Regions from separate parts of the Pseudoalteromonas sp. SR44-5 genome, predicted to be linked through region 3. Evidence: predicted binding sites of a transcription regulator. Region 3 holds the regulator's gene; each other region holds the start of a gene.

Region 1 (5,773 bases), on a different contig from region 3:
GCGAACAACTGAAAATGTGGTGCGATTACCACCGGCAATATTATTAGCGGCAACAAACAATTTATCGGATGCTAATTTTGTCGCACCATATAAATTAATTGGGTTGGCTGCTTTATCAGTAGAAAGCGCAATGACTTTTTCAACATTATTGTCTAAGGCAGCATCAATGACATTTTCAGCACCATTAATGTTAGTTTTGATGCATTCCATCGGGTTATATTCTGCGGCAGGGACCTGTTTAAGAGCTGCAGCATGAATAACGTAATTTACTCCACGCATTGCACGGCGTAAGCGGTCTTTGTCGCGTACATCACCGATAAAGTAACGCATACATGGTTGATCAAAGTCTTGCTGCATTTCAAATTGTTTTAACTCATCACGAGAGAAAATAATTATTTTTTTTGGCTTGTATCGCTCAAGTAACGTTTTTACGTATTTTTTACCGAATGATCCGGTACCACCGGTAATTAAAATTGTTTTGTTATCGAACATAGTTTTACCCAAGTTATTTATCATTGGCGTAGTTATAGTAAAAAATTAAATACGCAAAAAGTGAAATTTAATACACTGCTCAGTACTTTACCTATTAACAGAGTAGGTTAGCAAGCACGATGCCAAGTTAATTTAATTAAACAATGGTACAAAGTGCAAAATTTGGCAAATTAAGCTATAATTTAACCAATCAGCGTGTCGGAGCCTGTTATGAAAATTCAATCACCAGCAACTAGTTTTTTAAACCAAACACAGCAAACCAGTAACAAGCTTGCAGAGCAACTTGCTACGGGTAAAAAAGTCAACTCTGCGGCAGATGATGCCGCGGCATTGCAAATTATAGATCGGTTAACCTCCCAGCAAGACGGTTACAGCCAAGCGGTGAATAATGCCTATGATGGTATTTCTTATTCGCAAGCGACCGAGTCAAACTTGTCGGGTGTCAACGATGCTGTCTCGCGTATTCGTGAATTATCTATTCAAGCAGGTAATGGCGCATTAAATGATAATGACCGTGCTGCTTTGCAAGAAGAAGTGGTGCAATTACAAAGTCAGATTACAGAGACGTTTGAAAATGCCAATTTTGCAGGTAAACCTTTGTTTGATGGTCAGTCGGTGTCGTTTCAAGTTGGTCCAGATGCGAATGCAAATCAAACGGTTACTCCTTCGGATGGTAGTTTTGCATCAGTAATATCAACAATTGATATTTCTACTCAAGCAGGTGCACAAGCTGCAATTGATATTAGTGACCAAGCGGCGGACGAAATTAACGCCCAGCGTGCTGAACTTGGTGCTTTTCAAAATACATTGGCTAGCACTATTAAAGGCCTGGGTACTCAGCAAGAAAATATTGCCGCGAGCCAAAGTCGAATTCAAGATACCGATTATGCTCAGGCGGTTTCACAGCAGGTATCAAATGATATTTTAGCTCAAGCGTCAATAGCACTGCGTGGCCAAGCTAACCAATCGGCTGAATCTATTTTAGGGTTATTATAACGGCTATGATAAAACAGTAATTCTTAAGTATTACTTGCAATTAGCTTAGTGTCTGTTTTTTGGCATCTATGTCAAAAAACTGCCGCTTTGTGCTTGCATCCCTGTCAAACTCGCTTACAATTTAAATTATTAATAGCTTGTAGTAACTGTGGTTCGCTAAATAATGATCTTGATTTTAGACAATAATAATAATCGTGCGATTGGTTTACATGCTGCGCTTACCTTTATTGGTGAGGCAGTGCAACTGCTTGACGATGCAAGCCTTGAACAAGAATGTGAAAAATACCAAAAGCAATCATGTATGGTGATCCTCGGTGCATTGCAAAGCTTAGATCATGAAAGCGTGATCAAGCGCCATCCAACAATACCATTTCTATTAATTGGTGAAACCCTTAAACCACTGTTGAGCATTGCCAATGTAGTTGGCCTTATCTGTGAACCTTTTAACCATGATGTAACGACTCAATTACTGCATGATTGCCAACAGTATCAACGGATGTTGCCAAATGAGCATAAACACGCAAAACCGCACAAAACCTTTGATGGCTTAGTTGGTGAAACTGAAGCGGTTAAAGATGTACGCTTTTTAATTGAACAAGTTGCTAAAACGGACGCTAATGTATTAATTTTAGGCGAATCAGGTACTGGTAAAGAAGTGGTTGCTCGTAATGTTCATTTACTATCAAAACGTAATACAGGGCCATTTGTACCCGTTAACTGTGGGGCGATACCTGCGGAGCTGTTAGAAAGTGAGTTATTTGGTCATGAAAAAGGCGCGTTCACTGGTGCTATTTCAGCGCGTAAAGGCCGCTTTGAACTTGCCCAAGGTGGGACGCTTTTTTTAGATGAAATTGGCGATATGCCGCTACAAATGCAAGTAAAGTTATTACGAGTGTTACAAGAGCGCAGCTATGAGCGGGTTGGTGGTACAAAACCAATTCAAGCCGATGTGCGGGTGATTGCTGCAACACACCGTGATCTTGAACAAATGATAGAGCAAGGAAGTTTCCGCGAAGATCTATATTATCGACTCAATGTTTTTCCTATCGAAAACCCATCTCTTGCAGAACGTGCTGATGATATTCCATTATTATTAAAAGAGTTAATGCGCCGTATTAATGAGCAAAGTGGTACTACCGCTAAGTTTACTGAGCGGGCAATTGATAGTTTAAAAGAGCACACATGGCCGGGGAATATTCGCGAGTTAGCGAACTTAGTTGAGCGTATGGTGATCATGTTGCCAGATAAAGTGGTTGATATTCCCGATCTACCAGCAAAATATCGTTATATTGAAGTTGATGCTTATGAACCACAATATCCCGAAGAGCTTATGGAGCGTGATGCTTTCAATGATATTTTCAGTACTGGTTTTAGTGATTACGACGATGAGCCAGAAGTTGAAGCAATTCAGCCATCAGCAGACCTTTTACCCGACGAAGGGATTGAGCTAAAAGATTATTTAGCTGAGCTGGAAATTAGCCTGATCACTCAGGCCTTAGAGCGTTATGATTATGTCGTAGCGCGTGCTGCGGAGATCTTGGGTGTACGCCGCACAACCTTAGTTGAAAAAATGAAAAAATATAACCTATCACGAGATTAACACGTGCTAAGTTGCTAATATTTTACTTCGCAATATCAGTAATTACAGAGTGTGGTCGTCGTTTACGGTGATAAGTTCATTGACGCGCTAAAGCACTACCTACCATTTCGGTGCTTGCAAATAGTTACTTAATTTTTACCACCGAGGCGCTGCGCGCTACACGGAGCTGAAGGGCTAGGACCCTAATCCCTTCCTCTTTGAACTCGGAGTTCTCTGTGGTGGATCAATCATTTAAAGGTCTTTTGCACAAAGAGAAGTGAATGAGATCAAATGAGCAGATAAAAATATATATAAATCTTTCGTGGCTGAAGCCTGCTTATATGTGGGTTAAGCATTTGTAGGAAATGGCTTCAGCCATTAATTCCTAGACGCTAGATTTAGGATCCTAGCGCCTAGTCACTTTTCTAGCTCTTAACACCTAGTATTTTTCAATAATCTCAGCTTTACGAAAACAATCATTACTGTGATCATTCACCATACCACAGGCCTGCATATGGGCGTACACTGTGGTTGGACCTAAAAACTTAAATCCCCGTTTTTTTAAATCTTTTGCAAATGCAGTTGAGGCCTCTGTGATTGCAGGGTAGTCACTAAGTTTATCTAACTCATTCACTAACGGCTTACCACCTACAAACTGCCATTGATAGTTACTGAAGCTGCCAAATTCTTGCTGAATTTCAATAAAACGTTTGGCGTTATTTATAGTTGCTACAATTTTTAAACGATTACGTATAATTGTTTCATCAAGCATTAATCGTTCAACATCGTGCTCGTTCATTTGTGCGACTTTTTCTACATCAAAATCCAAAAATGCACGACGATAACCATCACGTTTCTTTAAAATCGTATACCAACTTAATCCTGCTTGTGCTGATTCCAGAGTAATAAATTCAAAAAGTGTTTGGTCATCATATACTGGGATCCCCCATTCATCATCGTGATAGGCAACATAGTCATCTTTACTGGTATCGAGCCAAGGGCAGCGACATAAATTTGTTGAATTCATAGTGTCTCCTTGCTTTGCTTATTTTAGTTTGTCATTTTTTTGTCGCGTTATTTATACGCTAAGCAAATGAAATTAATCAATATAATTGTTGGTACAATTTGTGCATTTAGCTAGTTAGATCCTGTAAACGAGAATGCATTATGGCCTTAGCTAATGTCTTAAAACCACAATTTATCACAGCGACCCAGTATAACCCATGTTTACTGCAAGAAGAGTACATTGGTGAGTTAAGTGAATTACGCCAGCAAGCCAGTTGGTTAAGTCATTTAGTAGATACAATGCCTGCGGGTGTTGTGGTGCTTGATGGTCGCGGTTTGATCGCTAAAGCTAATCAAATTGCAACAGACATGCTAGGGGAGCCACTCGAAGGTGAAAAGTGGTTCAGTGTGATCCAGCGCTCGTTTCGGCCCCAACAAGATGATGGCCATGAAGTATCGCTAAAAGATGGACGCTTAATTAAGTTAGAAATAACGGCATTAGCGCCAGAGCCAGGGCAATTAATCTTAATGACTGACTTAACCGAAACGCGTCGTCTACAAACACGCGTTGCACATATGCAGCGTTTAAGTGCATTGGGTAAAATGGTGGCATCTTTGGCACATCAAGTGCGAACACCACTGTCTGCTGCGATTTTGTATGCCGCTAATTTAGGTTCAAAGCGGTTACCCGAAAGCTCGCGAGGCAATTTTCATACTAAGTTAATGTCGCGTTTAAAAGATCTCGAAACCCAAGTAAACGATATGTTGTTGTTCGCAAAAAGTGGCGATCAGCAAGTTGTTGAACATGTTTCCATGCAGCAATTATTAACTGAAGTGAAAACTGGCGCTGATGCTATGGTCGCACTTAATAATAGTGAACTTCAGGTCAGTTTACCTGAGCCTGATATCGAGATAATGGGCAATAAAACTGCGCTTGCCAGTGCCATTCAAAATCTTATTCACAATAGTATTCAAGTCGTTGGCAGTAATGCACTCGTTCAATTAAGTGCGCAGCGGGATGTGAGTGATCCCGAGCTAGTGTGTATTACTGTAAGTGATAATGGCCCTGGGGTCGATTTAAGCTTACTTGATAAATTATTTGAACCATTTTTTACTACCCGAAGCCAAGGCACAGGTTTAGGCTTAGCGGTGGTTAGTTCAGTCGCAAATGCACACCAAGGACGAGTTGCAGTAACGAACAATGCTCAAGGCGGAGCCTGCTTTAGTTTACTGTTACCTATTTGTACAAAGTCAACATCGGCGGAGGCAATATGAACAACACGATTTTAGTGGTTGAAGATGATGCAGGGCTTCGTGAAGCCTTGATTGATACGCTTGAAATGTCTGGAATAGATTGCGTTGCGGCTGACAGTGCCGAGCAAGCTATGGTGCTACTTAAAAAAGACAGCTTTTCGCTGGTCGTGAGCGATGTGCAAATGGGCGCGATGAGTGGTCTTGATTTACTGCGCAGCATTAATCTTAATTACCCTGATCTACCGGTTTTAATGATGACAGCGTATGCGACTATTGATGATGCTGTTGAGGCTATGCGGTTAGGGGCAATTGACTATATGGCCAAACCGTTTGCGCCCGAAGTGCTACTTAATATGGTAAGCCGCTATCTACCTGAGCCGGAAAAAGAAACTGACGGGCCGATTGTCGCTGATCCGAGTAGCATTCAGCTATTAGAACTTGCAAGTC
Region 2 (5,773 bases), on a different contig from region 3:
TAGAAACTAAACTGTATTTGCATCGCTTTCTTGATTCTATTGATGGCTTTGCCGACATGTCTGTTTTACTTTTTCCGAAATATAATCAATACGATACCTTTATTAAACCGCTTGCTAATTTATTACGAGACAAAGGCGTGAATTTTCAATTTGCAAGCCGTGTAAACGATCTGGATATAACATTTACCGGTAATAAAAAAACCGTAACGGGGATCCATGCCACTATAAAAGGTCAAGCACAGCATATTAACGTTGCTCCAGACGATTTAGTTTATGCACTAACGGGTTCAATGACAGAGCATACCGCTTATGGCGACATGCAAAATGTGCCCGAGCTAAACTGTGAAAAACACGATCCCGGCGAAAATAGCGGGTGGAATTTATGGAAAAACCTCGCGAAGAAATCAGCTGTTTTTGGTAAACCCGAAAAATTTTATGGCGATATTGATAAATCTATGTGGGAGTCAGCCACACTAACTTGCAAGCCATCCCCACTTATAGATAAGCTAAAGACATTATCAGTAAACGATCCTTACTCTGGTCGCACGGTAACTGGCGGCATTATTACTTTTACAGACTCTAACTGGCTATTGAGTGTAACGTGTAACCGCCAACCTCATTTTCCAGATCAACCCGATGATACGTTAGTACTTTGGGTCTATGGTTTATTAATGGACAAACAAGGTAATCGTATCGTTAAAACAATGCCACAATGTAGCGGTGAAGAAATAATTACGGAGCTTTGCTACCATTTGGGCATTGAACAGCAGCTTGATGAAATCATTGCCAATACCAAGATACGTACAGCGCTAATGCCTTATATCACAGCTCAATTTATGACTCGTGCAGCTGGTGACAGACCCACCTCAGTTCCTGAAGGTTGTACAAACTTAGGTTTGATTGGTCAATTTGTTGAAACCCACAACGATATTATATTCACGATGGAAGCCTCTATTCGTACAGCACGTATTGGGGTATATAAGTTACTTAATATCCCTAAACAAGTGCCCGACATTAGCCCAACCCAATATGATATTCGTAACCTAATTAAAGGAGCTAGAGCGCTCAACAGCGGCAAGCCCTTTATTGGCGAGCGGTTATTACACCGCCTGCTTGATAAAACCTACTTTGCTCATATTTTACCGCCATTACCAGAGCCAAGTAGTAAAGAACAAATCCATTTTGAAGCAGAAATGCATGAGCTACTGGGCAAAGGCAGCTCGGCGATGCATAAATTTTCAAGCTGGGTTGGTACACTCAGGGATAATTTTTCGCATAAAGATAAATAATCTGAGCTTCGGATAATAAATCTATCCTCAATGGCTATGGATGGCCAAGCTAAAAACTATTTCTATACAAAATACAAAGCCTTGATCTTGATAAAGTGCAATAAGAAAAAACCAGGCTAGAATAAATAATAATATGAGCTCTGGATAATAAATCTGTCTCCAGTAGCTATTTTAGTAAACCTTTTTAACCAAAGTTCTGGTTAGTAATTTAACAGGAGCCAAAATGAGCCAAACAGTTGCAGATTTAATGACATCAGATCCATATGCCGTAAGTGCAGAAAACACCCTACACGACGCACATAATCTAATGAAGGAAAAAAATATCCGCCATATTCCGGTAATTGATCACAATGGCGAACTAGTGGGTATGTTGACACAAAAAATCATGATTGCCCAAGTGATGAATATTATGGCTAATTACAGCCCTAGCGCACTTGAACGAAAGGAAAAACAAACGAAAATACACACTATTATGGCAACCGATTTTGCCACTGTACTAGCAACCCAACCACTGCAAGATGTTGCTCGGTTTTTTGTTGATAACCGCCATGGTTGCATGCCTGTGATCACTGAAAAAAATAAACTCGTGGGTATACTTACCTCGTCAGACTTTGTACGCCTAGCGGCCGCTTTATTATCTTAATGCAAGGTGATAATAAGACCGCTATCCGTATAAAATGAATATAAACTCGTGTAATCGTGTATGCCAAGTAGTCCTTGGCACACACTACAGCCAGCCTTTGTGTTTAAAAAATAAATAAGGGGCAAAGCCCGATAGCAACATAATGCCAATTGCAAATGGGTAACCCCATTCCCATTGCAGCTCAGGCATTATATTAAAGTTCATCCCATATACACTGGCGACTACGGTAGGTGGTAAAAAAACCACCGAAGCAATAGAGAAGGTTTTGATAATTTGATTTTGTTCAATGTTAATAAAACCTTGTGTTGAATCCATCAAAAAGTTCACCTTATCAAACAAAAAGGTACAGTGAGACATTAGCGTATCTATATCAAGTACAATTTCTCGTAGTGATTCGCGATCCTCATTTTGTACACCTAAACGACGTATTAAAAACGAAATATTGCGCCGCGTATCCATTAAACACAAACGCACTTTCCCATTCGCATCCTCTAAACGCGCGATACGACTGACCGCTTCTTCTAGATCAGAGTCATCTTCTTCTAGTACATATGCACTGAGCTTCTCTAACTGATGATGCATATCCTCGAGCATATCAGCATGGTTTTCGACTTTTTGATCGAATAATGTAACCAATAACTGTTTTGGCGTATCACACATTACTTGACCTTTACGTGCTCTTAAGCGTAACAATCGAAAGTCAGCCAGCTCGTCATCGCGAATGGTCAGCAAACAGTTATCCTGAAGTAAACAGGCCACTGTTACCGTATTAAAACGTCCTTCATTGGGCGACATAAACAATGCGTGCACATGCAAGCCTTCATTGTCGATAAAACATCGCGATGAAGCTTCAATCTCTTGCACATCCCCTGACTCAGGAAAAGTTATATTGAGCGTTTTTGCGAGCGTATTTCGCTCATCTTCCGTTGGGTTGATTGTGTCAATCCAGTGTGCATTTCTGATTGATGCTTCAAGAGAAGTATCGGATGAAGGCTCTAACTCTCTGATCACCCCCTGCTCGATAGAAAAAAATCTCAACATGCACTTCTCCTTTAATAACAAGATGGGTTGAGTATATGTAAGTGATGATTAATCAACAATGATAATACACTTCTGTATCACAGTTATTATTGAGAGTAAGTAATTCGCTAACACGTAACAGCATCTTTTATTTTGCAGATTTTACAAAAAAGTGCATATTTTTCATGGCATTTCAAAGAAATGCTTTCATCACCCAACTTCAAAAAACATATAAATTATTAAATATCAGAAACTTAAAAAATAATTTTTATCGGCACAGCCATTGCTTTATATAAACTAACGCATGTTCATAGACTTTATTAGACGCTGTGAACATTCCTTATAAATCAGGAGGAATAATGAGTAACAATAACGAAACAAACAAAATCGCTGAATTTACTGCCCCAGGTATGAATGAAGAATCTGCAAAAAATACCATTGCTACACTTGATAACCGCATGGTCGCACTGATCGATTTACAATTGACTCTAAAACATATTCATTGGAATGTAGTTGGCCCAAATTTTATTGGCGTGCATGAAATGCTCGACCCTCAGGTTGAAGTGATCAGAGCAATGACCGACACCATCGCCGAGCGAATCGCTACGCTGGGCGGAGTTCCGGTTGGTACTCCAAAATCGATAGTTGATCGTCGTTCATGGCAAGATTACGCAATTGGTAAGGGCTTGGTAAAAGATCATTTAGTTGCGCTTGATAAAGTATACAATGGGATTAATGGCGATCACCGAAGTGCGATTGGCAAGCTATCAGAGCTCGATCCTGTATCTGAGGATATGCTAATTAGCCAACTTGCCGATTTAGAACAGTTTCAATGGTTTGTGCGTGCACACTTAGAATCGTCAACGGGCAAACTCAATAGCTAATCTAGCGGTTTTGTGTTCAGTTTAAACTGATTCATTTATATTTAAAGTCAAAGATCAGGCTATTTAAAGCCTGATCTTTATTTATTACTGCTCAACAATAATACCGCTATTTTTTGTTTATATTAGATCTTAAACTGACCTACCAAATCGCCTAAACTCTCCCCTCGACCAGCTAAGTGATGACTGACTGATGAGGTTGTTTTAATTGAACGAGTAAGCTCATTAACGATTTCTTGAATCGCAAAAACGTTACGGTTAATTTCCTCAGTTACACTACTTTGCTCTGTGGCAGCGGTAGCTATTTGTGTGCTCATATCGTTAATTGTAGTAACCGAGCTGGTTACCGCTCCTAAACTTTCAGAAATTGCGCGAGATGACTCAACTGAGCGATTACAGCTTTGCTGACTTGCCAACATTGCCTTTACCGCAGCCGTGACTAGCGTATGTAACTCATTAAGCATTTCATTAATCTCTAACGTACTCTCTTGTGTACGACTGGCTAAACTTCTCACTTCATCAGCTACAACCGCAAAACCACGGCCTTGCTCGCCAGCCCTTGCAGCTTCAATAGCCGCATTAAGGGCCAGTAAGTTAGTTTGCTCAGCAATGCCACCGATAACACTTAATACACTGTTAATTTTTTTAGATTGTTCACTTAATGAATTAACCTGTTCAGCAGCTTGATTAATCTCACTCATTAAATTTGAAACTTCTTCTAAAGAAACATCTACACATTTTTGAGCATTGGCAACATCTTGCGTGGCTGACTGGGTTGATACCGCCACTTGTGTGGTATTTTGCGCGACTTCCTGAGATGTTGCTGACATTTCGGTGATCGCCGTTGCTACCAGCTCAGTTTCATGATTATGGTTTACTAACTGATTTTCAATTAACTGTGTTTGTGTATTGATATCATTTGATGAATCTTTTACATCACGGGTTACATCTGCCACATTGGTGATAATGCTATGTAGTTTACTAACAAACACATTAAATGAATTACCCAATTGACCAATTTCATCGTTACTATGCACTTCTAAGCGCTTAGTCAGATCACCTTCGCCTTTTGCAATATCATCTAAGTTTTGCACCATATTGTGAATTGGTTTTACCATATTGTTTGCCGCAATTAAGGCAAAAAACACCGTCAACACCACCCAAAATAATGCAATTAATAACAGGGTCGTTACTTTTTCATTCATATGAGCTTGTATTGTTGCTTGGTACTTTGTTAGCTCAGCTTCAATATCATCCATATAAGCGCCCGTTCCTAGCATCCAATCTGTACCAGGAACCATCGCTGCATAGCCCATTTTTTCAACTAAACCCGTTGTATTAGGCTTTTGAAAATCATAATAAAAAGCACCGCCACCTTGTCTTGCTTGCTCAAGCAACCCAACAATTATTTTTTTACCATTAGGATCGGTCATGGCTATTTTATTTTGCCCTTCAATTGCATCACCCAATAACGCATGGAAAATACTAACGCCTTTTGTATCATAGATAAAAAAGTAACCATCTTTACCAAAAGTGAGATCTCGCAATGCATTTTTTGCATCTTCTTTAGTCCCCTTGGCTAGTTCGTAATTAATTATTTGGCGGCCTATCTCAACCTCAGTTGCTAATAAACTTTCTTTGTCAGCAATTAATTTTGTTTTAAACGATACAAAATTTTGCTGCTGATTTTGATACTCTAAATAATATGAGCTGGCCATTAAACTAATTAACAGCAGCGTGAGCGGCAAAATAGCTAATAGCAACAGCTTATTTTTCAGACTTAGATTACTCATTTTTCCTCACGTGTAACAATGTAAAGCTCCATAGTATTGATACATCGAGAGCTTATAAAAACTGTAATTATACTGCCAATTACAATTAAGTGTTTATTTGAAATCAAAAGCTATTCAAATACCATATTCACATATATATAGATTCTG
Region 3 (5,773 bases):
TGACTAGCCTGACAGTACCGCATATTTACCAAGGCCAAGAAAACAAGTTGCAAGCTTATCAACAGCTCAAGGATAAATTGCAGTTAAGCGATGAACAAATCGCTTACATAGGCGATGACGGACCTGACTTGCCGGTAATGGAATTGGTTGGTTTTGCGGTGGCAGTAAATGATGCGCATCCACTAATCAAACGCATTTCACATTATACAACCATGCTACCTGGTGGCTTTGGGGCGGTGCGTGAACTCACTGATTTATTAATGCTCGAAAATGGTAAATCATTAACCAGCGAAGGCACGAGCTCATGAATAGTGCGCGTTTAATATTATGCGTATTATTTGTCGGCTGCATGGTATGGCTGTGGTATCCGTATTTTTATCAAAGTACCGCCATAAAACAACACCAAGAAGATATAATAGCAAAACCTGATTATACTGCGGTGGCATTAAAACAAACCGCATTTGATGAACAAGGTAAAATTAGCCACAAAGTAACAGCTGCAAAAATGGAACTCTACCAACAGTTAGGGTTCACTTACTTTGAACAACCTATTTTTACACTCTATAATCAACAGCAGACGTGGCAAATTAATGCCGATGAAGCCACCTTATATGAAAATCATCAATTAATTTTAGAAGGTAATGTGGTTGCTAAAAACCTGACCAATAATGCCATGATTGAACATATAAACGCAGATAATATTCAGGTTGATATTGAACTACAAACCATGAGTTCAGAACAACCAGTTGAATTAATCGGACCAAATTTAAAAATCACTGGGCGCGGTCTCCATGCCGACTTAAAAGCCGAAGTGGTAGAACTAATTAACCATACGCGAACCATATATTATGACCAATAAATTTGCTCACTTGCTTGTTATACCAAGCTTATTCATTGCTTTTGCAAGCTTTGCTGAAAATACGACACCACCTGCAGATCAAGTCTCTATCAGTGCTGACACGCAGCTTGCCCAACTGAAAGACAATATCGGTATTTTTGAAAAAAATGTTGAAATCATTCATGGTAACCGCCGTATCAAAGCGGATCGACTTGAAGTCCATAAGCGCGAAGATTTAGGCGATAACAAACAACTACTTGTCGCAACTGGCAGTCCGGCTTACTTTGAAGAAAAACAAACTGATGGCACAGTAATGAGTGCCAGTGCTGATGAAGTCCGTTACGATGTCGCTAAGCGCTATTTAACCTTGGTTGGCAATGCACAAGTCACTCAGGCAGGTCAAAAAATCAATGCCAAAAGCATTACCTATGATATGGACCAGCAACTGATCAGTGCTGAAAAAGGCGCAAGCTCAAGCGATCGTGTGCACACCATTTTGGTACCAGTAGACAGTAAAAAAGACAAATCTAAAGGGCAGCCATGAGTACATTAAAAGCTGAATTTCTAGCAAAAAGCTATAAAGGTCGCCAAGTTGTAAAAAGCGTGGGTTTAGAAGTTAGCGCAGGCAGCATTGTTGGCTTATTGGGTCCTAATGGCGCTGGTAAAACCACCACCTTTTATATGATTGTGGGTTTAGTTCCAAGCGACAAAGGTAAAATCAGTATTGATGATAATGACATCACCTTACTGCCAATGCACAGTCGCGCACGGTTAGGGATTGGCTACCTGCCACAAGAATCATCCATCTTCCGTAAATTAACTGTTTATCAAAACCTGATGGCTATTTTAGAAACTCGTAAAGAGCTGAATAAACAAGCCAGAGAAGAAGCGCTCGACAGCTTACTTGATGAGTTTAGCATTCAACATATCCGCGACAGCCAAGGTATGGCATTATCTGGCGGTGAACGTCGTCGAGTTGAAATTGCACGCGCTTTAGCCGCAAACCCAAAATTTATCTTACTTGATGAGCCTTTTGCTGGCGTTGATCCTATTTCAGTGTTAGATATAAAGAAGATTATTGAACACCTTAAAAACCGTGGTATTGGCGTGCTTATTACCGACCACAATGTACGAGAAACCCTTGATGTTTGTGAAAAAGCCTACATAGTTTCTCATGGGGAGTTAATTGCATCAGGTACCCCTGAGCATGTACTCGCCGACCAAACAGTCCGCGATGTTTACCTGGGCGAGCAATTTAGGCTATAAAGCCACGCTCGGCTAAGTATCTGCTAGACTTAACGATGATAACAATAAAAGGATTGTTAGAGATACATGAGGCAATCACTCCAGCTGCGCATGGGCCAGCAACTTACAATGACACCACAGCTGCAACAAGCAATTCGCTTATTGCAACTCAGTACATTGGATCTCCAGCAAGAAATTCAAGAAGCGCTCGACAGCAATCCATTGTTAGAGCTAGAAGAACATGAATATTCAGACGACACGGCTGGTAAAAACGAACAAAAACAAGATAACGATGACTTAACCGTTAGCGCATCAGCAGACGACAAGCCAAGCGAATATGAACAAGAAAGTAGCGAAGCATTAAGTAAAGAGACCTTAAGTGACGAAATGGCTATGGACGTCACCTGGGACGAATACATGAGTGCTGCGCCAAATACGTCATCTGGGCCAATGCCTGAAGATGAGTCAATTTATCAAGGTGCCTCAACTGAAACCTTGCACGAATATCTAATGTGGCAATTACAACTCACACCTTTTAGTCCAACCGATGAAGCCATTGCCATTGCGATTGTTGAAGCCGTTGACGATTCAGGTATTTTAACCTTGAGCTGCGAAGACATCGCAGAAAGCTTAAATCAAGGTAATAACGAAGAAGAAATCGAACTCGACGAAGTGCAAGCAGTGTTAAAACGCATTCAGTTGTTTGACCCTGTTGGTATTGCTGCGCGCAGCCTACAAGAATGTTTATGTATTCAATTAAATCAATTTGATCCTGCAACTCCTTGGATTAGCGAGACAAAAATGATTTTAACTGATCATATCGATTTATTAGCTAGTCGTGACTATCGCACTTTGATGAAAAAGACTAAGCTTAAAGAAGATGAACTAAAAGAAGTAATGACACTGATCCACAGCCTTAACCCAAAGCCTGCGGATACCATAGTACGCGAAGAATCAGAGTATGTTATTCCTGACGTTTCGGTGAAAAAAATTAAAGGTCGCTGGGTGGTTGAACTCAATCCAGACAGCATGCCAAAAATTAGAGTGAACAGCCAATATGCGGCGATGTCACGCTCTGTAAAATCAAGCACTGACAGCCAATTTATACGCTCGCATTTGCAAGAAGCTAAATGGTTTATTAAAAGCCTAGAAAGTCGTAACGAGACGTTACTCAAAGTAACCAACTGCATTGTTAAACAGCAGCAAGGATTCTTTGAGCATGGCCCTGAGGCCATGCGCCCTATGGTACTAAACGACGTTGCCGAAATGGTTGAGATGCACGAATCAACAATTTCTCGTGTAACCACCCAAAAATACATGCATACCCCTCGTGGTATATTTGAGTTAAAATATTTTTTCTCGAGCCATGTAAGTACTGAGAACGGCGGCGAATGCTCATCGACAGCCATTCGAGCATTGATCAGAAAATTGATCAGTGCAGAAAACTCAGCGAAACCATTGAGTGATAGTAAAATTGCAGATATATTGGCAGAGCAAGGTATCAAAGTAGCTAGACGGACTATTGCAAAATACCGCGAGTCACTGGCTATTCCACCGTCAAATCAACGTAAAAGTTTGATTTAAGGCGTAAAATCACAAGAGGAAAATGCTTATGCAACTAAATTTAACTGGTCGTCATGTAGAAATTACTGATTCATTAAGAGACTATGTAAACAATAAGTTTGCCAAGCTTGAAAGGCATTTTGATCATATCAATAATGTCCATGTCATTCTTGATGTAGAAAAGCTAAGCCAAAAAGCAGAAGCCACATTACATGTCAGTGGCGCTGAATTATTTGCCTCAACTGAGCACCAAGACATGTATGCAGCCATTGACGGACTAATCGACAAACTTGACCGTCAGGTAATTAAACACAAAGAGAAGCACGCTCGACACTAACACTATGAAATTAAGCTCACTTATTTGCCAGGACTGCAGTAAAGCTGCGGTCCTTTTTAATAGCAAAAAACGGATCATTGAATTTATCAGCCAATTGGCTCATGAACAACTTCCTCAGCTATCACAACAAGAAATCCTCAACGCACTACTGTCGAGAGAAAAACTAGGTAGTACGGGTATTGGTCGTGGTATTGCTATTCCTCATGGCCGTATGAGTGGTGTTGAAAACCCGCTAGCAATAATTATAGTGAGTGAATCACCGATTGATTTTGATGCGATAGATAATCGCCCAGTTGATATATTTGTAGCTCTCATCGTGCCAGATGGTGATAGCCAACTTCATTTGAAGACGTTAGCCACAATTGCTGATAAACTCAACGACAAAGATTTTTGTAAACAACTACGTAGCGCAAAAACAGACCAAGATTTGTATCACGTAATTGCTGCGCAATCGTAGCCAAATGAAGGAGAATTTACATGGAGTTAATCATCATCAGTGGGCGTTCTGGCTCAGGTAAATCTGTTGCTCTGCGTGTAGTAGAAGATCTTGGCTATTATTGTGTAGATAATATTCCGGTAAACTTATTACCTTCATTAGTGCGCAGTGTCTCTGATAATTATGACAAAATTGCCGTCAGTATTGATGTCCGTAATTTACCGAAAGAGCAGGAAGAATTTAACGATATTCTTGAATACTTGCCTGGTTTTGCAAATCCGACGCTATTTTATTTAGACAGTGATGATCAAACCCTGATCAAACGTTTTTCTGAAACTCGCCGCTTACACCCATTATCTTTGGACTCTTTGCCACTGGATTTAGCTATCAAGCAAGAAAAAGTATTACTTGATGTATTAACTACTCGCGCTGACTTTATACTTGATACCACTGATCTGAGTGTCCACCAGCTTGCAGAGTCAATCCGTGAAAAGATTTTAGGGAAAAAAGATAAAAAACTAATCATTACCTTTGAATCATTTGGTTTTAAATATGGTATCCCAAAAGAAGCTGATTATGTTTTTGATGCACGCTTTTTACCAAACCCACATTGGGAGCCTGAGCTTAAGCCACTTACAGGCCTTGATCAGCCAGTAAAAGATTATTTAGCCAGCCATAGTATCGTACAAAAATTCACTTGGCAGATCCAAACCTTTGTACAAACTTGGTTACCGCATTTGGAGCGTAATAACCGCAGTTACTTAACAATTGCTATTGGTTGCACCGGTGGTCAACATCGCTCAGTTTATCTAGCGCAAACTATAGGTGAAAGCTTCTCGATGAGCCACAGCAATGTGAAAATTCGCCATCGTGAACAAGAATAACAACTCACGTTTACAGTAAGGAATGTTGATGCGTTTAGAAGATACATTTTTAATAAAAAACAAACTCGGTTTACATGCTCGCGCAGCCAGCGTATTAGCGCAATTAGCTGTGCAGTTTGATGCCAGCATCACACTTCATCAAGATGACAAACAAGCCGCAGGCGATAGCGTACTCGGCTTAATGCTATTAGAAAGTAGCCAAGGCAAAGAAGTTAAAGTTGTATGTGAAGGCCCGGACGCTGAACCTGCTCTTGCAGCAATTGGCGAGTTGATCGCACAACGCTTTAACGAACAAGAATAGCTCGTAGTCAGTACCACTAAATTGCGTTAAACTAAATAAAGTCGTTAATTAAACAGACCAAGCGCGTTAATTACCGACAACTGTTACCCTACCTATCAAGCGTATTAATTTTTAAGGACGCCAATGCCAGAAGCTTTTGAACAAGATTACCCACTACAACAACTAAAAC
Region 4 (5,773 bases), on a different contig from region 3:
CTACGACAGAACGTTTACGCCCTTCCACACCGAGTATTTCTTCGATAAATTCTTTTACTTCGCGGCCACGCTCCCCCACTAAACCAACAACTATTACATCCGCTTCTGAGCCTCGGGTCATCATACCCAGTAATACCGACTTACCCACGCCTGAGCCTGCAAATAGCCCCATGCGCTGGCCTTGGCCAACAGTTATCACTGAATTAATAGCGCGTACGCCAACATCCATCGGCTGCGTAATTGGTCGTCGAGATAATGGGTTAATGGAATTTTGTGCAAATTTTAAGTAATGCTCTGCTTTAATAGCTCCAAGCCCATCCAACGGACGCCCTAAGCCATCAACAACACGACCAAGTAAACACATACCAACAGGCAGTCCGGTATCATTTACTTGTGGGATCACTCGCGCACCAGGTAGTACGCCAGAAATATGGTCATTTGGCATCAAGTAAAGCGTCTGGTCATTAAAACCAACAATTTCAGCATCAACAAAACCATGCATGGTTTCAATTTTACATTGGCTGCCAACTGGCGCGCGTAATCCTTTCGCCTCTAATGTTAACCCTACAACACGGGTTAAAATTCCCGCAACAGCAGGCGTTGGTCTATGAATATGTTTTTGATACTGTTGTAAACGTTCACTTAATGGGCGTGGTTGAGAACTCATTGCAAACCAAAAATAGCGTTAGATACCACTACTATGCAAAAAACTATCCAACGTTTCTTTGACGCGGGTTTTTATAGTCATATCAATAGATGATTGTGGTGTTTTTACTTGGCAACCACCGCGATCTAAAGTCGGCTCTGCAACTAACTGCCAATGGTTTTCAGCTAGTGCAGCTTCACCATAACTATTTTTAACCAGTTCAATGTCTTCAGGGTGTAAATGAATACGCACACTTTGCTGCTCATTGGCTAACGCATCGATACACTGCTTTAAACTTTGCAAAATAATTTCAGGGGAGGTTTTAATTTCTTGATAAACTAACGCTTCGGTTAGCATTACGGTTAACTGTACAAGTTGCTTTTCGGCGTCATCATCGACTTTAGCTAATGGCGCTGACAAACTATCCAACAATGCTTTTAGACCCGTTAGCTGTTCTTCAATCAGTGGTTTTACTTCTTCTTGACCTTGTGTTTTACCAAGCTCAATGCCTTCTTTATAACCGGCTTCTTTTCCCTCACCTACGCCTTTTTCAAAACCATCAATATAACCCTGCTCGTGGCCTTGTTTTAAGCCTTCTTCGTAGGCATCTTGACGAATTCGTTCCAGCTCAGCCATCGTTAACGAAGGCAGCTCAGGCTCTTCGGGCTCTAGTGCTTGTTCACTTTCTTCAAGCTCTTTACGATATAAATCGGCCAGCGGTGTACCAAACGCCGTTGAACGACCATCGAATTTTCGAGTGTCTTGCGTAACATCTGGAATTGGCCAGTTTTCTAATAATTCATCAACTGCTTCACTGGCACGTAAAGGACGACCTTGATATTGAGTAGGTTTGCTCATGGTTTACAAGAACTCCTCACCACCACCACCACCAAGCATAATTTCACCTGAATCAGCGAGACGACGTGCCGTAGATAAGATCTCTTTTTGCGCGGCTTCAACTTCGCTGATCCGCACAGGTGCCATTGCTTCTAAATCATCAGCAAGCATCTCTGCAGCCCGTTTTGACATATTGCCGAGGATTTTCTCTTTCAATGCATCATCAGTGCCTTTGATGGCTTTCATCAGTACATCTTGTTGGACTTCACGCAAGATAGCTTGAATACCACGATCATCAACATCCATTAAGTTTTCAAATACGAACATTAAATCTTGGATTTGTTGCGACATCTCTTCGTCATGCTCGCGGATTGAATCCATCAACTGACCTTCAATATTGGTATCGAGGTAGTTCATAATATCAGCCGCCGCTTTCAAACCGCCCATTTTCGCAGCTTGCGCACCAGCTTGTCCGGCAAATTGTTTTTCCATGATCTCGTTCAATTCTTGTAAAGCCGCAGGTTGAACTTCTTCAAGGTTGGCGATGCGCATGGTTAAATCTAAGCGCACTTTTTCAGGAAACTGCGCTAAAATTTCGGCCGATTGCTCAGGCTCCAAATACGATAAAACGATAGTTTGTATTTGCGGATGCTCATTGCGAATAATATTGGCAACTTGCTTTGAGTCCATCCATTTCAATGAATCAAGACCCTTGGCACCAGATCCCATAACAATTTGATCTATCAGGCTTGCCGCTTTATCTTCACCAAGTGCCGCAGTAAGCGCTTTTTTGATAAAATCTTCTGATTGGAAGCCAATCGTACTAAAGCTTTGTATTTGTTCTATAAATAAATTGTGCACGGCACTGATTTTGGCTTGCGATAGATCATCTATCGCCGCCATTGCCATACCCACTTTTTGCACCTGTTTAGGTTCAAGGTGCTTTAATATTTGCGCTGCATCTTCTTCGGATAAGCTTAGCAATAAAATTGCGGCTTTATCTACACCGTCTAATTTATCAACATCAAACGCTGCTGGCAGTTGTTTTTGTTCTTGATCAGTCATCTTCAGTTAACCACGCTTTCACAACTTGTGAGGAGAGTTCTGGCTCATTTGCTACTAAGGCACGAACAGCTTTTAATAAGTCTTCATCGCCATGTAGGTCTGGTAACTGTAGTGTACCATCACTTGAGAAGCCAACCGAAGCAGAATCAAAATCTTTATTTAGCATATCTAGGGTGTTATCACCAATATCTACACCAGAACTAAGCGCATCATCATCATACTCTTCAAGGGTATCATCTGGGTAAATCAAGCGTTTCAGCATAGGTTTAACCACCGCCATGATTAGCACTATAATAACCAATGCGCCAAGCACTAAACGCACAACTTTCATAAACCAGTTTTGTTCCCACAGTGGTACTTCAATAGCTAAGTCCATCGGTTCACGTACAAACGGTACTGTCACTACTTCTAATGCATCACCACGCTGTAAGTCAAAACCCACACCACCTTGCAGTAAACGACGAATATTTGACAGTGCTTCAACTGAGCGAGGCTCCATAGTCGTTTCACCATTTTCACCCACTTTTGCCACATAATCGACTGCCACAGACACACTAATTCGACGAATAACACCACTTTGCTGACGTGTATGGGAAATAGTAGTATCAAGTTCATAGTTACGTGTCGCCTCTTTATGAGTGCGACTGGGTGATGAACCAGAGCCTGCACCACCTTGACCGGCAACTTCAGGAATATTCGAATCCACTGGGGGCTGATTTGTCAGCGCGCCAGGAATACCGATAGCTAACCCGCCGATGTTGTTTTCTTCAAAAGTGGTTTCGCTGCGTACCGCTGGTAAATCAGGGTTGTAGCGTTTTTGAGTTTCTTCAATCGCGCTAAAGTCCATACTTAAATCGACTTGTGCAGTGTAGTTACCCATGCCAATAACTGGCATTAAGATACCATCTATTTTATCTAGATATTCTTGTTCACGTTTACGTTCAATATCGTATTCTTTACGTGAGCGAGCAGCTAACGCACTTTGCGATCCTGAATTAAGTAATCGGCCATTTTGGTCTGTTACAGTTACTCGTGACGGCTCTAAACCTTGCACTGCTGAACCAATAATATCAACAATGGCGTCCACTTCTTCACTACCGAGCATACGACCACGTTTTAAAGTTAATACAACTGTTGCGGATGGTTTTTTCTCACGACGAGCAAAAACATTTTCTTTCGGGATTGCCAATAATACTTTAGCACGCGTGACATTTTGTAGTTCCTCGATCGTGCGCGCAAGTTGTTGTTCACGACCGTGCTTTAAACGTTCACGCTCTAAACGCTGACTAACACCAAAACCCATATCTTGCATGATAATATCAGTACCCGAGTTCGGCGCTTGCTCAATACCTTCGCGGGTCATTAACAATTTAATATTTTGATATTCATTTTCAGGAACAGAAACCACATTGCCATCAAGTTGATAGTCAATTTTTTGTGCATCTAAAAAATCGAGCGTTTGAATTAGCTCTTCCGTTGGCATTTTTCCAAGTGGACGCATATCTGGTTGACGTGCCCAAATAATCACAAAAATAGCGATCGCTAAACAAATCGCTAATGCAATAATTAAAGTGACCTGACGTAATACATCAACGCCGTTTAATGCACTTAAATAGCCTGACTTTTGTTCTTGTTGATCGTCATTATCAGTTTGGTCGATACCGCCGCCGGCCAAAGCAAGATCTGTTGATTGATTAGATTGCGCCACAATAATTCTCCACTACCTAGTTAAACAGGCATGTTCATGATTTCTTTATAGGCTTCTACAAGTTTGTTACGAACTTGTACAGTGGCTTCAAAGGCAACCGATGATTTTTGTGATGCGATCATCGCATCCGCTAATGACACATTTCGGTCGCCCATTTCAACCGCTACGACTTTTTGTTTTGCATCAGCTTGAAGGCCATTCACGGTATTGAGTGCATCACTTAACAAATCGCCAAATTGGGCGCTCGAAGTAGGCTGCGCCTGCGTCGGTAATTTGTTTACTTGATTACTACGACCAGCTTCGAGAGCCATAGATTGCATTTCTTGAAATAATGCGCTGTTTTGAATTTTCATAATTGTCTCTGACGATGCAGTTTACTAATAACTTAATAAAGCACAAAGCATGCCAACTAATAAATTAATTAATATCAATAGCTTGAGATGTGTTTTTGTTGTCAGAGTTTTGACAAGTTTACGCCCAGCAAGGCTGAGCGTAAATTAAATAGTGAAGGAAAACAAAAATTATAGAGGCTTAAGCAGGTAAGGTGATCCCCAAATCACGCATTTGTGCCAATTTATAACGTAATGTTCGTGGGCTGATCCCTAATGTTTCAGCTACATCTTTACGCTTGCCTTGACAACGATTTAGGGTCTCTAAAATAATTCTATGCTCTTTATCTTTAAGTTCATCTTTGTAACTTCCCGAATCCAAGCTTGGTAATTCTTCACGCAGCTGATTGCGTTCTGCTGTCGCTTTTATTGCTGGCGCTTGCAGATCATAATAAGCATCATTAGTTGGTGAACTTGTAACCGCCGAAGTAGTGTTTTCTGGTGCTGAATTAACCGGCACTAAACTTGCTGATAAAGCCGCAGTTAGAGGAGTCTGGGTTAAATTTTCAATAAAAATAGCACTTTCGTCAATCATATCACCGTGGCGTAATATCAACGCACGCTGGATCACATTATCCAGTTCACGCACATTACCTGGCCAAGTATGAGCTAATAATTTTTTCTCTGCCGGTTCGCTAAGTACAGCGATAGGCTCTTTGCTTTTATTGAGATGACGTTCAATTAAATGCTTTGCCAACACGACAATATCTCCTGGACGTTGACAAAGTGGACGCCACATCAACGGAAATACATTTAACCGATAATATAAATCTTCTCTAAACTGGTGCTTAGCCACAGCCTCTTTTAAATCACGGTTACTGGTAGCCAAAATACGCACATCTAGCTTAATAGTTTTGCGACCACCTAAACGTTCAACTTCGCGTTCTTGTAATACGCGTAGTAACTTAGCCTGTAGGCCTAAATCCATCTCAGTGATTTCATCAAGTAAAATTGTGCCACCTTGTGCTTGCTCAAATTTACCCGGACAAGCTTGAATCGCACCAGTAAACGCGCCTTTCTCGTAGCCAAATAATGTAGCTTCGAGCATATTTTCAGGGATCGCAGCACAGTTTATTGCGACGAATGGCTGCTCTGCGCGATCTGATTTATCATGGATAAAGCGTGCGA

The links. Region 3 encodes sigma-54, which starts transcription at its own class of promoters, with help from an activator protein. Its sites were predicted from a motif close to GTTGGCACGNNNNTNGNNT; they were not measured.
Region 1: H5154_RS10095 (PAS domain-containing sensor histidine kinase) is a predicted target of sigma-54. The motif match lies at 4,182-4,200, and genes of this name have one in related genera.
Region 2: dps (DNA starvation/stationary phase protection protein Dps) is a predicted target of sigma-54. The motif match lies at 3,223-3,241, and genes of this name have one in related genera.
Region 4: fliE (flagellar hook-basal body complex protein FliE) is a predicted target of sigma-54. The motif match lies at 4,648-4,666, and genes of this name have one in related genera.

The regions. Positions count from the first base shown of each region.
Region 1 covers NZ_JACJDT010000014.1:46,652-52,424, reverse strand. The annotation lists gene pseB (UDP-N-acetylglucosamine 4,6-dehydratase (inverting)) at 1-492, opposite strand, end outside; gene H5154_RS10110 (flagellin) at 703-1,488, shown strand; gene H5154_RS10105 (sigma-54 dependent transcriptional regulator) at 1,652-3,088, shown strand; gene H5154_RS10100 (DNA-3-methyladenine glycosylase I) at 3,507-4,094, opposite strand; gene H5154_RS10095 (PAS domain-containing sensor histidine kinase) at 4,235-5,347, shown strand; gene H5154_RS10090 (sigma-54 dependent transcriptional regulator) at 5,344-5,773, shown strand, end outside.
Region 2 covers NZ_JACJDT010000011.1:15,321-21,093, reverse strand. The annotation lists gene H5154_RS08305 (oleate hydratase) at 1-1,289, shown strand, start outside; gene H5154_RS08300 (HPP family protein) at 1,513-1,932, shown strand; gene corA (magnesium/cobalt transporter CorA) at 2,017-2,973, opposite strand; gene dps (DNA starvation/stationary phase protection protein Dps) at 3,312-3,836, shown strand; gene H5154_RS08285 (methyl-accepting chemotaxis protein) at 3,959-5,626, opposite strand.
Region 3 covers NZ_JACJDT010000061.1:12,894-18,666, forward strand. The annotation lists gene kdsC (3-deoxy-manno-octulosonate-8-phosphatase KdsC) at 1-308, shown strand, start outside; gene lptC (LPS export ABC transporter periplasmic protein LptC) at 305-859, shown strand; gene lptA (lipopolysaccharide transport periplasmic protein LptA) at 849-1,382, shown strand; gene lptB (LPS export ABC transporter ATP-binding protein) at 1,379-2,104, shown strand; gene H5154_RS21045 (RNA polymerase factor sigma-54) at 2,171-3,667, shown strand; gene hpf (ribosome hibernation promoting factor) at 3,696-3,983, shown strand; gene ptsN (PTS IIA-like nitrogen regulatory protein PtsN) at 3,988-4,440, shown strand; gene rapZ (RNase adapter RapZ) at 4,461-5,303, shown strand; gene H5154_RS21065 (HPr family phosphocarrier protein) at 5,332-5,604, shown strand; gene mgtE (magnesium transporter) at 5,728-5,773, shown strand, end outside.
Region 4 covers NZ_JACJDT010000014.1:40,816-46,588, forward strand. The annotation lists gene fliI (flagellar protein export ATPase FliI) at 1-667, opposite strand, end outside; gene fliH (flagellar assembly protein FliH) at 686-1,504, opposite strand; gene fliG (flagellar motor switch protein FliG) at 1,508-2,548, opposite strand; gene fliF (flagellar basal-body MS-ring/collar protein FliF) at 2,541-4,256, opposite strand; gene fliE (flagellar hook-basal body complex protein FliE) at 4,277-4,609, opposite strand; gene H5154_RS10090 (sigma-54 dependent transcriptional regulator) at 4,788-5,773, opposite strand, start outside.